DNA from 2 places in the Peribacillus sp. ACCC06369 genome. Region 1 is predicted to be linked to the other one. Evidence: riboswitches for the same ligand, from Rfam matches in the RefSeq annotation. Region 1 holds a riboswitch; the other holds the start of a gene.
The links. A riboswitch is a leader RNA that binds a small molecule or an ion and turns the genes downstream of it on or off. The one in region 1 is predicted to bind preQ1.
Positions count from the first base shown of each region.

Region 1 (8,166 bases):
CGCCACATGCTTTAATTTTCACTAATATCTCACCATAATCCAATTCCGGGATGGGTACTTCTTTTATCTCAAGTTTTTGGTTAAATTCATTGACGACCGCTGCCTTCATTGTCTTGACCTGTTGTTTTGCATTTACAGTGCTAGCCCCTTGTTTTACATTCATGATTCATATTCCTCCCTTAATTAAGTGGATATTATTTCTTACTCCACTTATATTTCTTACTCCACTTATACAAGATGCAAGTGCCATGCCAATGCAAAAAGGCCAAGACGACAGCATCCAATTTAAAAAAGTGCCGAAAATTCGGCCCATTTGGACGAATTAACGGCCCAAGTTGGACGAAATCCGGTTTGTATATTGCAGAAAAAATAGCTCACCCTATAAATGGGAGGTGTCCAAAACATGGACCAATTTGAAAAAGCTTATGAATCCTATAAACAGCAGGGAACACCGCAAGCAAACCAACTTGATTCAGCAGGAAAAGAAGAAATCATCGCCGTAAGGAAAAATGAAGAGGACAATATTATCGCCATCAAGACCAACTCCGGCCGCGAACTCGACTACCCCACTGCCCTTTCGGAAGCCAAAGCAGGCATCCTGGCCAATGTTGACGTCTTTCATAAATATGGACGTGATATATTGCGGAGTGAGCCTGATGGGATAAAAGAAAATAACCTGGATCAACTGCCGGAGTTTTGAGTTTTCGGGGAAACTGCCTGATATGGGCAGTTTTTTTCTGTCTGGAGTTAAACATTAAAAAGAACCAGCATGATAGCCGGATCCTTATTTTTCATACTGATAGGATTCAGAGATTTCGAGCAGTTGCCCACAGGACTCGACAACCTCAATGATTTCCATCCACGACATGTCCAGTCCCAGTTCATTTGCATGGGAAATCTTATCCCGTAATTTCCGGATGGCATTCGCATCCTTCTTCCCTTTACTTTTCGAAGGGATTTGGAAGAAGCACCTCAATTCTTCATCCTTATGTATGATATCGAATTTATCACTGATTTGCAGGCACTCTATTAAATTGATATCCTCATTTTTATCGATTCTCCTCCTATATAATTCGGTTGCCTTTTCTAAACGGTCTTCGCTGATCATTGGATGCCAGCTTCCGTCGCCGAATCTATCCATGATGATATCGCTCATCCTCATTTCCAATAAGGTAATGTATCCGAATATCAGCATCCTAATTGGAGGCTTTTGAAGGTCGGCATGGGTAATCAACTTTTTAATTGAATTATTCTCTAATACGAAGACCCTTGTTTTATTCTTGAAAATATGGAGCAGCTGGATTAAAGGGGTTGAATCCGAAACCATTTCCCTTGGTGAAAAGTTTCTCAAATATTCCGAAATGCTCCCTTCACCCAGTTCTTCCCTTTCGATATATCCGATGATTTCCCCTTGATCTTGCACTGCCAATATATCAAAATTCTTTTTTTCCAATGCTTTCCGAATATCCAGCGCCAGATCGTTTGTATGGCAAAACTCAAGCTCCTGGGCTATGCTCTTAACCGTGATATTTTCTTCATAAAGAGTTTTAAGACTAAGATAGCTGCTATTGCTTTTTCTTTGGCTTCCATTTAACATCTTTCACCCTCCGCTCAGGAACACTTTCTGCACGATTTTCCGCTTTAAAATTATTGACCGATATAATGCATACGGCCCCCACAAATAAAGTCCACCCAAGTGGACTTTATCCCATTCATGTGGATCTTTTTGGTACCATTAATCAAAAGCCTTCCACTGCATTACCTGCTGCCGTTTCCTCATTCCCCTCTTCATTCCAAGCCTTGCAAACATCCACCCAATCCTTTGCTCCTGAATATTCAAATAATTCCGTGGGTGTAAGTTCTATTGCAGAGTTCGTACTGCCGCATGCCGGGAACAATGACTCAAAGCGCTTCATTGATACATCAAGAAAAACAGCTAGATCGTTAGCCAGACCAAACGGACAAACTCCTCCGATGGCATGGCCGGTCTGCTCAAACACTTCCTCGGGTGACAGCATCCGTGCCTTGAAACCGAACATCTGCCGAAATTTCTTATTATCCACTTTTGCGTCCCCAGCCGCTACAACCAAAATCGCATCATGACCTTCCCCCCTAAAGGAAAGAGTTTTAGCGATCCTCGCTGGGATAACGCCGATGGTTTCTGCAGCCTCACTCACCGTAGCGCTCGATGTTTCGAACTCCATTACATCGCCTTCCCGATCCCATTGTTTAAAATGGCTTTTGACACTCGCGATAGACATATTATATTCACTCCTTTGAAGTACATATAAAAATAATATCATCCTTCATTGCCATAAATCAAAATCCTATGGATGCTTGAAAACCTATAAATTAAAACCATTCTTTACAAATTGACGAAACAAGCTTACTTGGGATACTATTAATCATCGGGCAAACGCCTATACGTGGTTCGTAACCATCCCACGATAAAAAACTAGGGAGAGAGTAAAATGAATGTTCGTACACTCGTGATAAACGGGTTATTGGCTGCCTTGTATGTGGCGGTCTCATTGGTGTTTAAACCAATAGCTTTTGAGATGTTCCAATTTCGTGTACCGGAAATGTTGAACCATCTTATTGTATTCAATAAAAAATATATCTATGGTATTGTCGGCGGCGTCTTCATATCGAATCTGCTCTTTTCACCGATGGTTCCATATGATTTAATTTTTGGGGTGGGGCAATCCGTACTCGCCTTGCTGCTTGTCATTTTTGTTTCGCGGTTCATAAAAGGCATTAAAGGGCGGATGATCGCCACGATCATCTTTTTCACGTTCACAATGTTTTTAATTGCCATTGAACTGAACCTTGCCTTTGGCTTACCATTCTGGTTAAGCTGGATGACCACGGCTGTCGGTGAATTCGTTGTCCTCTTGATTGGCGCGCCAATCATTTATGGAATGAACAAAAGAATTCAGTTTGAAAAGTGGCTTTAAAGGAATCTTCGCTTCATGAACCCACTATAATGTAAAAGAGCTGTCTGCATCATGCGACAGCTCTTTTTTCACCAATTAACTTAAAAATGATAAACTATTAGTCAGAATGGTGGTGACCCTTTGAAAAAAGTCCTGACCTTAACCGGTCTACTGGTAATTGCATTATTTATTTTTTCAAATGCAGAATTATTTACTTTGATTTGGAAAAGTGACTTGGATTCAGTTATTAGCATATTGAAGGAAAACCTTTTGCTCACTTTTATTGTGACATTCGTATTGATGTTTGTCCAAAATTCATTTACAATCATCCCCTTAATTTTGCTTCTGACTATCAATGTAACGATATTCGGATTCATATATGGCTACCTATGGAGTTGGTTTACAAGTGTCGTTGCTTCAGGATTCATTTTTTATGCTGCAAGAAATTGGTTTCAGGAACTTCTCTTAAAGAAGATGGGGGAAAAATGGCAAAAAACTGTTGTGGAGCATGGCTTCATGTACGTGTTTACAGGCAGGATTTTCCCACTTATCCCAACAAGTTTAATTAACTTGGCTGCTGGAGTCAGCACCGTCACTTTCAAGGATTTTTTATTAGCGACGGCACTTGGCAACCTGATATACTTTTTCTTCCTATCGTTAATTCCATATGGACTCCTATCTGTTGAAATGAACCAATACACGCTAGTTGCACTCGCACTCCTCTTCTTATTATTTTTCATTATCTATAAGCGTGCAAAAAAGAAAAAGAACCTAACCTTATTCAGAAAAAATAGGTGACCCACATTGGTCCCTGTTTTTTTATTTAGGATTCTGCATATATTTTTTTCCGATAGTTTGTTAAAATGTGTATGTAATTTTACCTTTGAAATGTCTTAAAATCAGGGAGAATCTCCATGTCCAAACGCTCCATCTTAGCAATATATATCCTATCCGGGATTCTTACACTAGTCGTGTTCGACTTTTTTTTAACTACAAATATCCATAACAAAGAGGTCTTCATTCAACTTCAGAGAGTGGAAGGCATTGTTTTCCTTTTATCAATAGGCTTGATATTATTTCTTTATTTAGCTAAAAGGGAAGAATTCAAACAATTAAAAGAAGCGGAACAACGCCGGCGCACACTCATCAATTCAATGGTGGATTTCGTTAACTTCAAGGATGGTGATGGCCGATGGCTTGAGTCCAATACCTTCGGGCTACAATTATTTCAGTTGGAGCATGTAGATTATAAGGGAAAAAAAGACAGCGAACTCGCAGAATACTCCGAATTTTATAAAGAGTCGTTGATCTACTGTGAAGGTTCCGATGAAGAAACGTGGGTAAAAGGGGAAATTACAAGGTGTGAGGAAATCATCCCTCTTCCCGACGGCAATCACAAGACCTTTGATACGATTAAAGTTCCCCTGTTCAATGAGGATGGTTCACGAAAAGGCTTAGTAGTCATCGGCAGGGATATTTCTGAAAGGGTTGTCGCTGAGAATCAATTATTCGATAGTGAACAACGCTATAAATCATTGTTTGAACACAACCCTTATCCGATGCTGATGCTTGATTTAAATGGAATGATCACGACCGTAAATCCAAGGTTTGAAACGGTAACAGGCTTTCAACAGGAAGAAATACATGGAGCCTCATTCATTAAATTGAACTTTACTACAGAAGATGCGGAACTGATCCGTACATCTTGCCAATATGTCATCGAAAACCATAAGGGGATTAAGAAAGGGAAAGATATAGAATTCCTAACGAAGTACGGGAAGTCCATCTTACTTTCTTGTACGTTTGTCCCGATGATGGTTGGCGAGGATTTGGTCGGGATCATCACTTATGCTAAAGAAGTCACTCAAATTCGAGAAACCGAAGCACGCTTAAGAAGAACAGAAAAATTGTCGATAGTCGGCGAACTTGCCGCAAGTGTAGCCCACGAAGTACGAAACCCGTTGACTTCTTTAAAGGGTTTTGTCCAGCTACTTAAAAAGAGCGACCATCCCTATGAACAATACTACACGATTATGTTAAGTGAATTGGACCGGATCAATCTTATTGTAAGCGAGTTACTCGTTCTGGCAAAACCACAGGAACTTCCATTCAGCAAGCATCAAATCATCGAACTGATGAATGATGTCAAAACCTTGTTGAAACCAGAGGCGGACTCGTACCCCACCCAAATATCAATATCTGTAAAAAACGAAATACCGCTTCTATTATGTGAGGGAAACCAATTAAAACAAGTATTCATAAACATGCTCAAGAATTCAATGGAGGCATCCGCCGATCACATTTGGATTGATTTTGAGCGCAAGGACAATAACCTTTCCATTACCATCAAAGATAATGGAAGCGGAATAGAAAAAAAACGGTTAAAGCATCTTGGAGAACCTTTCTATTCCTCTAAAGAAAAAGGAACAGGGTTAGGATTGACAGTCAGCTGCCGAATCATTGAGGCGCATCGGGGAAAGGTCCACTTTAACAGCGAACCAAGCCATGGAACCGAGGTCCAAATTCTTTTGCCCATATAAATATAAATCGGAGGACAAGCCTTAATCTTGTCCTTTTTTTACGATTCAGAACCATCCCTTGATAAAATTAAAATAGAGAGGTGAAGAAATCCTTGATTTTCCCCCAGAATGACACGGACTCATCAGGTTGGTTCCCAATTATTCTCGGACCTCCAATCTTATTGGAAGTAACTGTATCCTCTTTTCCAGCTGTACTCATTTGCGTTGCCTCAACTTCCGCCTCTTTTGTTTTGATATCATCTACGGTTTCTTCCTCATCCATCTCCAAATCCATATCCTTTTCGAAAACAAGGACATAAGTACGGCGTTCCCCATCCTTTGAAACTGTAACTGAAATGGCCGTCTTCGCTTTATCCTTGATCTTCACTTTTTTACTGCTCTCACCGTCATATTCAATCTTGGCTCCGCTAGCACTTGTCGTTGCATTCATTTCGACTGAAGCAATATCATTATCGACCTCGATATGATATGTATGCTCATTCGAATCAAAAGGTTTGTTCCATACTCCGGATGATACTGTCAAATTGTTCAACACTGGGGCGTTATTGCCTTCTTGACTTAAAGAATCGGTTGACGGTACCTTCTCTACAGAATCCGTTTTCGGTTTCTGTGTTGAAATACTTTCAAGCTGCTGTGCTTTCGGTACTTGGCTGCCACTGCTTGGTTTTGGATTATTGGAGGATTCAGCAGTAGAAGTTAAAGATGATTTATTCCCCTTGTCGGAGGAAGGCAGAGCCTCACTTGCTCCTTTTGTGGGCTCCTTTTGAACTTCATCATCTTTAGGGGCATCTTTATCCTTCGATTCAGTTATCTTGGCTGCGGCCCGTGTAATCGTGAGCGTATATGTTTTTTCATCTCCATTTTCCGCTGTAACGATAATCCTCACTGTCGTCCTACCGATCGGAAGGGTAACCTTTACACCTGCGCTGGTTGCATCCTTTCCATTCACCTTTACTTTTGCGGTACTGTCACTCAATGTCGGGGCCACCGTAACGGACTTGACTTCATTTTCAACTGAAGCATTATAAGCTGTCACATTAGAATCGAATGTTAACGAGCCTTTTGATAATCCAATCGAAGTTAAAAGGTTATCATCACTTTCAAGTTTTTCGATCTTGACGGTATATGCAACCGTTTCATTTATTCCATCACTCACGGTGATTTCAAAAGTATTCATGCCGGTTTGAAGAGTTAAGTCCTTCACCTCACCATTTGTCAGTTTGACGCCATTCACATATATGGCTGCATTCTCATTGTAACTCTCTGCAATCAAGGTAATCTTTTCCACATCATTCCCCACTGTTGAACTATAGTCGTGTATACTCTCTGAAAATTTTTGATCCAGTACCAAACCTTCTATTTCTAACTTTGAAAGAATATTTACCGTTTGGGCCTCTTCCTGCAGAACAGAAGGACCCTCCGCAGCCTCTACCACGGGCATATAAGTGGATGCTCCTATCCCCACAAGGGAACCAACCAAAATCGCCTTCACACTTTTTTCTTTTAACCCCTTATTTAGCAAAGCCTATCCCCCCTATAATTCCTGTAAACATGATAGGGTCAGGTTACCAAATAAATCTTAATTATTTCTTAATGGGGTATATAGCTTGATTCTTTAGGTAAAAACTGAAGGGGTTACATACCAATTTTTACCACCGATTATTTTAATGGCTATTATGGTGGAAGCCAGACCAATCTAACCTTATTGTTATCACTTTTCTTGCGAACCTCTTAAATTGCCTTTAGATAACTAATTTATTTTCACTGTTTTTTCACATTTTCCTTTTATAATAAGCTTACATAACCTGATGAAAGGGTGATGGCACACCACGATGAAAAATTATTTATGGCTGGTATTCAGCCTATTCAGTTTGCTTTTATATCCAGCAATGGCTTCTGGTCATGCTACTGTAATAAGCTCTAATCCCAGCCCGAATGAAGCGATGGATACTCTTCCTGAAAAGATCAGCATTCAATTCAGTGAAAATATACAACCAGCTTTCCATTCGCTTGAGGTATTCAGCCAAGATGGGGATAAAATTAAAATTCAAGACAGTACAATCTCGGAACAAAGTGAAAAAATACTGGTAGCTAAGTGGAAAGGCACTATCGATGAAGGGATTTACTACATAAAATGGAGAGTGGTTTCTAGTGATGGTCACCCCATTGAAGGGACAATTCCCTTTCAATTCGGAGAATCAGCGGGTCTATCAGACCAAGAAAATTCCGATGTGAATGCAGGTTTTCCGAATTTCATCAACGTTTTCCTGCAAAGTCTTCAATACATATGCTTCGCAGCCCTAACCGGAATCCTTTTTTTCCAATTATCGTTAATGAAGGATTCCCGCCTTTTTGAAGCCAGCCGAAGAGCCAGTCTATACCTTTGGCTTTCATATGCAGGTTTAGCATTTTCCATTTTCTTCAGTCTGCCTTTAAAGGTGACGATTGACGCTGGCGTAGGTTGGACCGATGCATTTAATGTGAGTTATATAAAAGAAGTATTGAATGCTACAAACTTTGGAACCATCTGGATCGTTGAAATTCTAATGTTGCTTCTTCTGTTTTTAGTGATTTATTTCATGCTCGAAAACTCACTGATTAAATCACTCCCTTTCGTTACTATCATAATAATAGCCGGCTTGATGGTTTGTAAGGCTTTAACTGGACATACGGCAGCCGTCCCTAATCAG
Region 1 covers NZ_JAUCEN010000002.1:465,473-473,638, reverse strand. The annotation lists gene adhP (alcohol dehydrogenase AdhP) at 1-109, opposite strand, end outside; gene QUF78_RS03080 (DUF3892 domain-containing protein) at 404-700, shown strand; gene QUF78_RS03075 (hypothetical protein) at 785-1,597, opposite strand; gene QUF78_RS03070 (YbaK/EbsC family protein) at 1,740-2,261, opposite strand; PreQ1 riboswitch class I at 2,421-2,465, shown strand; gene QUF78_RS03065 (QueT transporter family protein) at 2,472-2,957, shown strand; gene QUF78_RS03060 (TVP38/TMEM64 family protein) at 3,078-3,734, shown strand; gene QUF78_RS03055 (PAS domain-containing sensor histidine kinase) at 3,851-5,476, shown strand; gene QUF78_RS03050 (cadherin-like beta sandwich domain-containing protein) at 5,544-6,998, opposite strand; gene QUF78_RS03045 (copper resistance CopC/CopD family protein) at 7,309-8,166, shown strand, end outside.

Region 2 (8,166 bases), 3.6 Mb from region 1:
CCACCCATCCACAATAAAAAACACCTGCATGATAGCGATGTTGCTATCCAAGAATAGACCTGTTTTAGCCGAGTTCACTTCAAGATTTAAAGTTTCCTCAATGACATTGTTGTCTAAGGGTCTTGCCGCTACACAAATTTGGTAAAGGATAAGCAACAAACACAACTAAACTTCCCAAGTTGTGATAATCCTTGATTCAATGCTTCATACTAAATAATACATCTCATTTATTATAAGGAAATAAGGACGTGAATTTCGGGTGGATTTTTATAATAGCCAGGAAACTCTTACTGCAATTCAATGGACTTTGAGAGCCATTATAGCCTTCATCTTTTTACTTTTTTCGGTTAAATTGATGGGGCAGCGAGCCATTTCCCAGTTAAGATTACTTGATTTCATAATGGCATTAATTATTGGAAACATTCTTGCCCACCCTTTGTCTGATGAACAGTTAGGTTTGAAGGGCTCAATGATTACGACCTTTGTTTTAGTGATTTTATATATAATTAGTGTGTTTACGGGTCTTAAGTGGGGCAAACTCCGAAGGTTTTTTGACTCCGCCCCCTTTCCACTTATCGAAAATGGACAAATCATTTACAAAAGCTTAGCAAGGGCCCGAATCTCCATCGATTTTTTATTATCGGAATTAAGAAAAGAAAAAGTCGAAGATATTCAAAAAGTGTCCCTCGCACTATGGGAACCGGGTGGTACCATTTCATTGTTTTTAGATCCACAATATGAAGCGGTAACCCCAGCAGATATGCATCTAGCAACAAATGCCTTCACTTTTCCTAAAACGATCATTAAAGAGGGGAAGATTGATTTTAAAGAATTAAATCGAGGCGGTAAAGACGAAGAATGGCTGAAAAACAAAATCAAAATAACATACCATGCGGATGTAAACGATATTTTATTAGCAACCATCGATAATAACAATAACGTAAAGGTCTTTTTCTACAAATAAATACTTGGAGCTTACCAGTATAACTTATTATAGTCAGACCCTAATGGCAGCCCGATTTTCCCAAAATAAAATCCCCTCAAGATGGAAGTGTAACACCTACATATAAAATGTCGGCTTTTACACTTTCAAACTTAAAAGGGGATAATATCACATTCATACCTTCAAGAAAATATTACTCCGACCAATTCAGAGTATTTAAGAACTTGTACACATCCTCATAAACCTGCTCACGTTCTTTACCTAATGTGATTATATGACCAGAGTTTTCATACCATATCAAGTGTTTATGCTGCGTATCGACTTCATTGAAAATCGCTGTAGCACTATTCGTATAGTCAGGATCATCCAAGCGCCCTTGTAAAACAAGAGTTGGTGATGTAATCAGATCTAAATTTTCACCCGTCTCATTTATTACATTCACCACATCTTTCAGTGAAGTCATCGGGTCTTCTTCCAACAGCTTCACTTCTGCAGCAATTTGGTCAGCATCTTTGCCTTCAAACTTCTTATAGGCCTGTGCATAATTGAGCAAGCGGTTTTTTTGTCGATCGCTACTTTTTCCTTGTGTCGGGGCACACATTGAAACTACGCCTTTTACAGGAAGTTCAATTCCCACTTTCAATGAGAACAATCCTCCTAAAGAAATTCCCATAACAGCAATTTCCTCGTAACCTTCCTCTTTGAGGAATTTATAGCCATTGACTACATCTTCCCACCATTCCTTTGGACCTGTTTTAGCAAGTTCCTCGGCTGATACTCCGTGCCCTCTATAAAGAGGCCCGTGACAAGTATAGTCGCGATCATGCAGGTATTTCCCTAATTTCTTCATATCTCCTGTACTTCCGGTAAACCCGTGAAGTAAAAGAACAGCTCTATTTCCACCTCTATATGTGAATGATTCAGGTGCTTTCACTTTCATCTTTCTAGGACCTTCTTTCTGCTCTTGTTGATAAATAGAATCTAAATGATTTTCAAAAAAAAATCAATTAATACCCCTTGAGTGGGATTTCTTCTATCCTATTCCGTATTTTCATTAAAACAATTAAATCATGTATATAATATCCTTACCACACGCTTTACAACTCATCCGTTCCGAAGCACATTTTACTATGATTGATTCTATTTAGCAATCGTCATTTAACCATTTTTTTTAAGAAAAGTAAAATGCACCTTGTGTTACGATGCACAAAGTATTACACTTTTAAAATGAAAAGGAGGCGATTTTATTTGGATAAAGAACTAATGAAGGGAAGCATTGACCTCCTTTTGCTTTCACTTCTTTCACAAAAAAAGCTATATGGCTATGAAATCACAAAGATCTTGAGAGAAATGAGCATGGGCAAATACGAAATCAGTGAAGGCACCCTCTACCCCGCCCTTAAACGGTTGGAAAAAAAGGAATTCATAGAAGGCCATTGGAAAGAGTCCGAATCAAGTCGCAGGAAATATTATCATGTCACGGAAACTGGACAAACCGAACTTGAACGGAAACGGAAATGCTTTTTCACCCTGGAAAAGTTAGTTCGGAAAAGCGCAGAGCAATTCTGACCAAAAACAAGATAAAAAGCTTCCCGCACCCATTATTGGAACGGTGGAAGAAGCTTTTTTTGCTGTTTACTCGCGAATTCATGCTGTACTCTTGGGTTTGTGCTGTTTACTCGCGAATTCATGCTGTACTCTTGGGTTTGTGCTGTTTACTCGCGAATTCGTGCTGCACTCTTGGGTTTGTGCTGTTTACTCGCGAATTCGTGCTGCACTCTTGGGTTTGTGCTGTTTACTCGCGAATTCGTGCTGCACTCTTGGGTTTGTGCTGTTTACTCGCGAATTTCGCACGTTTACTCGTGAATTTTGCTGTTTTACTCGTGAATTCGTGCTGCACTCTTGGGTTTGTGCTGTTTACTCGCGAATTTCGCACGTTTACTCGTGAGTTTTGCTGTTTTACTCGTGAGTTTGGAGCATTTACTCGTGAATTCATGCTATTTACTCGTGAATTCGTGCTGCACTCATGATTTCGAGCTGTTTACTCGTGAGTTTGGAGCATTTACTCGTGAGTTCGTGCTGCACTCATGATTTCGCGCTGTTTACTCGTGAGATTCGTGCTATTTACTCGTGAGTTCGTACTGCACCCATGATTTCGAGCTGTTTAACTCGTGAATTCGTGCTGCACTCTTGGGTTTGTGCTGTTTACTCGTGAATTTCGTACGTTTACTCGTGAATTTTGCTGTTTTACTCGTGAGTTTGGAGCATTTACTCGTGAGTTCGTGCTATTTACTCGTGAGTTCATGCTGCACTCATGATTTCACGCTGGTTTACTCGCGAATTTCGCACGTTTACTCGTGAGTTTTGCTGGTTTACTCGTGAGTTTGGAGCATTTACTCGTGAATTCATGCTATTTACTCGCGAATTCGTGTTGCACCCATGAATTCATGCTATTTACTCGTGAGTTCGTGCTGCACCCATGATTTCGCGCTGTTTAACTCGTGAATTCGTGCTGCACTCTTGGGTTTGTGCTGTTTACTCGCGAATTTTACACGTTTACTCGTGAGTTTTGCTGGTTTACTCGTGAGTTTGGAGCATTTACTCGTGAATTCATGCTATTTACTCGTGAGTTCGTGCTGCACTCATGATTTCGCGCTGGTTTACTCGTGAGTTCGTGCGCCACTCTTGGGTTTGTGCTGTTTACTCGCGAATTTCGCACGTTTACTCGTGAATTTTGCTGTTTTACTCGTGAGTTCGTGCTGCACCCATGATTTCGCGCTGTTTACTCGCGAATACGTTTACTCGTAAGTTACTCCGATGACGTAAAAAAAGGACCTAATTAGGTCCTTTTTTGTCTATTCCTTTATGCTTCCGATAATTGGCGCAGGAGAGCTTCATACAATCCCCTTGAACATGCGGGCCATATTTTTCACGAAAGGCCTCGAGGCAATAGCATTTGTCTTCTTCCTTTTTGGTTCCATCCATCGAGTGCATCCCTCCTAGCATTCAACCGGAGACTACTCGCTTCTCCAGCCTTACGTTGATTCGGCCCAACAATGTGGCACCGATTGACTGAATGACTGTTTTAACGATGATTTGGCCGATAACCGCAGCGGGTACAGCTTCCCATGGCAATATATTGGCACCCAGTGGACTTAGGCCAATCACGACAAATATCACTGAATCGAAAAATCCTCCAACGATCCCGCTGTAAAACACCCTCCAACTCATCGGGAGCTTTAACCGGGTATAAATTTCAGTATCCGCTGTTTCTGCCACCACGAAAGATAATGCGGAAGCAAATACAATCAATAATGTATCTCCTAATAAAAATGATACACATGCAGATAAAATCAGTGCGGTAATGATGCACATATAGGTTTTCGCGCGGCCGAATTTATTTTGGACCAGATCTCGAAAGATGAAGGTTCCCCCGATGAGCAATGTACCCATAGGAATGATGAACATACCAAAGTGCAATGGCTCAAAAGCTGCCGTAACCACATTCGCCGTGACGATGGATACTAAATACAATAGAACTCTTAACATTTCTTACATTCTCCTTATACAGAAAAAACAGCACCCTAAGAAAGAGCACCGTTCCCCTTAGTTTTTTTGAGAGGGTAGCTAGAACCTCTTCCGCCCGAGCGGATTATCATTTTCCTTAATTATCGTAGCTTGAAAACGATTGGAAATCAAGAAGTTTCCCTGTTGCTTCGTGATTTCGATTTAGTCGCTGGGAATGGTGCGAAACCAAGGTTTTCATTTGCCGAATCGTTAAGTCAATATCCATTTTTCCAAAGCTTTGTACGTAGTGAAATTAATACGAACATCCCACTTTGATATCACTTTAGGACTTTTGCCGATTCTTGTCGCAGAAAACTGCTTGACCAGCTATATGAAAAGCGGACAATCATTGATAGAGTTATGTTACGGTCTTTCCTTGTAAAAGAAGAAACTCATTTGGCCACGGTCTTAAGAGTAATGACAAAAGTATAAACGCGAGGAGGAAAAAGAATAATGAAAAAAACGACGTTTGTCTATCCTATTTATATCGCAACCACGCCAGAGAAGCTTTGGGAAGCCCTGACGAGTGGTGAATTCACGAAAAAGTATCATTTCGGATGCCAAGTCCAGTCTGATTGGCAAGAAGGCTCAACCGTTGAATATTTGCTGCAAGATGGGCGGGTTACTGATCATGGTATTGTACATAAGTGTGAGCCGTTGCACCTGCTCTCGTTTACATGGAACATGGCAGGAGACGAACCCCCTCGCGACCAGCCTACACGTGTCACCTTTGAACTACAGCCAATGGATGGTTCAACCGTGAAGTTAACGCTAAAGCATGAGGAGCTATTGGAGACAGATTTCGTATACGATGACAATACCTTTAAAGGCTTAAATAATGGATGGCCTGCCATTCTAAGTAACCTGAAGAGCTTGCTTGAAACTGGACGGACCTTGCCGCCAATCTATGTAGATCGGGAAAATCAGTTGTTAGTGGAGAACGATAAAAACACATTGAAAGAGAGTTGATTCAGTATGGATACTCAAATAACTACGAAATTTAAAATAGTCAAGCCAACTAATGAGGTGTTTGAAGCCATAGTGAACCCTGAAAAAATCGGGAATTTTTGGTTCTCATCGAGTTCAGAAAGATGGGAACAAGGCCGGACGCCTACATTGAGATATGACGAATACGATGCTGAAGTGGTAATCCATGTTTTAGAAGTCGAGAAAAATAGGAAAATCGTGTTTTCGTGGGGAGGAAATGATCAAGAAACGGTTGTTACCATCACACTTAAAGAGTTGGATAATACGAGTACAATTATTGAAGTAAAAGAATCCGGTTTGAATGAAGATGACCCTGAAATAATAAACAAAATGATAGGACAAAAAGAAGGTTGGGTATATACATTAACCTGTTTAAAGGGTTATTTAGAAAATGGCGTTAATAATTTGAGAGCATCAATAGTTTTTTAGTTATTAAAGGGTGCTGGTAAGAATCAATGGCAGTTGGGCGTGCCCAACTAAATAAAGGCTTTTTCTTCGAAGTTCAAAAAAAGAAGGCTTACAAGTCTTGGTTAGACGATATAATTTTCTTGATTTTTCCGTATTAAACGGAGAAAAAACTCAAGGATGGATGTCACCCTTGAGTTTTTCACTTTCCGTATGGTTTGACCGGGATTTAATCGGATATCACTTTTAGATACATTCCCTTCGAAGCTCTTTTATGGGCTTTAACCCCCATGTCCTGGACTTTTTCCGATAAATTGGAAGCTCTTACTAAATGGGTTCCTTGAATAACGGAAGGATCAATGAGCCGCACTTTATTTTTCAGATGAATATCGTAGTCCAATTGATCTTCTTTCAGCTTTACGTTACCATGGATCCGTTTTATCAGATTTTGCACTTCATGGTCTTCAGTGGAGCTTAATAAGGACATGACTTCTTCATCTGTACCTAGTAAGTCATCAAGGCTGATCAGGTTGTTAGCCAAAGCCAATTTTAAGGTCTTTGCCAAGATATCATAGCCATATATATTAAGAGGGTCCATGAAAAAATCAATAACTTCGCTGTAATACGTTTCTACAAACCATTCTGCCGATTCAATATTATCCAAATACATCCTTCCATTAATTATGGTTACATGGTCTAGAAAGTCATGAACGGATTCCAGTGTGATATGTCCGTATTGATACATATCCCGGAGAGTATAATCTACCCGATCGGCGCATAACTCAGGTGCTGGCTGTTCAAGCAATTCCCATTTTGATTGAAAAATATCTTCACATTCATATCCATACCTCTTCAGTATCGAGGGGATTTCGGATTCCATAATGACATGTTCATATATTTTTTCATGATAATCTTCATCCTTACAATCCAGAACGAAATCAATTACATGTGAGAATGCAGTGTGGGATACGTCATGCAGCAAGCCCGCGATTTGTTCCTCCAATGACCCACCAAGCGATTTTATTAAAAGCATCACACCTATTGAATGGTCAAACCGTGTGGCGTCCCACTTCTCATTAACTAAATAACTTGCCCCTCCTTGATGTATCCCCTTCAATCTTTGGAGCGGTTTGCTTACTATCAGCTCTTCGAGAACTCCCTCTACAATGTGTTTCCCATAGATACTATCCGAAACTATCAATAACTGCCACCTCCCCCATTAGTTTACTCATTACAGGCAGGTGATTTCACTGATTTTCTTCTGTGAAAATTATTTCCCCCTTTTCATTTTGCTCATATTGCTTCCTTGCCAATTTTTCTAACTCCTCTTCATCATTCAAATCGATATTCCCTGGATTGACCTCATCAATACCCTCTATGAATATCATTTCATTTGTTTTTATTACCTGATCTGTCGGATACACTTCAAAAATGTCTTCTACAGGTTTTGTTTTATTTTTATAAGGTTTAGTGAATAAAAAAAAAGCAGTCAAGACTATGATAATTGAAGACAAAATACCGAATTTCATTTTCATTTATTCATCCCTTTCAAGCTATCCGTATAACCTTATACTACCACAAAAGGATATAACTGGTTAAAAAAATAAGACAAGCTCATATATTATATAGCGGGTTCCCTTTTTCAGTTACAAGGACATTCAAATTTCTGGTTAGGGGAACTGGAAATGGATTCTGCATCTTCGCCCACTGCTGCCTTTGCAACTTTATCCTCCCCTTGAACCGTAAGACAGCAAGTGTTCCTTTCGGTCGCTTCCAATGGAAAAGTCCCCACTAAAAAAACATTTATTCAGAAGAATTTCTAATATTTGACATTTGAAAATCAGTACGATATCATCCTAATTAACCAGTGGTCAATAAATAAGGGGGTGCTATAATGTCGCCAAGGAAATCGGCAGGTAAAGAATTATCCAGGGAAATGGTATTGAATGAAGCTAGACATCTTTTTGCCACCGAAGGGTATTCGAACGTCTCAATGAGACAATTGGCTAAATCATTGGATTGCAGCCATGGAGCCATTTATTATCACTTTAAAAATAAGGCAGAAATATTTTATAGTTTGGTTAAAACGGATTTTTCCGTTTTAAATACTTTAATCGATGATATCATCATGTCGGAAAATGACCCTTCCCGAAAAATGGAGAAGATTTTATTGTGCTTCATAGAGTTCGGTTTAACCCAACAGAATCATTATTCCATCATGTTTTTATCCAAGGAAAAAGAAATTCAGCATTTACTTCAAATCG
Region 2 covers NZ_JAUCEN010000002.1:4,052,570-4,060,735, forward strand. The annotation lists gene QUF78_RS20550 (hypothetical protein) at 1-156, opposite strand, end outside; gene QUF78_RS20555 (DUF421 domain-containing protein) at 260-964, shown strand; gene QUF78_RS20560 (alpha/beta hydrolase) at 1,137-1,883, opposite strand; gene QUF78_RS20565 (PadR family transcriptional regulator) at 2,192-2,512, shown strand; gene QUF78_RS20570 (hypothetical protein) at 2,548-2,973, shown strand; gene QUF78_RS20575 (hypothetical protein) at 3,155-3,304, shown strand; gene QUF78_RS20580 (hypothetical protein) at 3,301-3,426, shown strand; gene QUF78_RS20585 (hypothetical protein) at 3,464-3,613, shown strand; gene QUF78_RS20590 (hypothetical protein) at 3,629-3,751, shown strand; gene QUF78_RS20595 (hypothetical protein) at 3,779-3,928, opposite strand; gene QUF78_RS20600 (VUT family protein) at 3,950-4,492, opposite strand; PreQ1 riboswitch class I at 4,544-4,586, opposite strand; gene QUF78_RS20605 (hypothetical protein) at 4,622-4,786, shown strand; gene QUF78_RS20610 (SRPBCC family protein) at 4,964-5,479, shown strand; gene QUF78_RS20615 (SRPBCC family protein) at 5,486-5,926, shown strand; gene QUF78_RS20620 (HD domain-containing protein) at 6,132-7,103, opposite strand; gene QUF78_RS20625 (hypothetical protein) at 7,150-7,437, opposite strand; gene QUF78_RS20630 (TetR/AcrR family transcriptional regulator) at 7,797-8,166, shown strand, end outside.
Region 2: linked by a shared signal. The riboswitch ahead of QUF78_RS20600 (VUT family protein) and the one ahead of QUF78_RS03065 (QueT transporter family protein) in region 1 are both predicted to bind preQ1.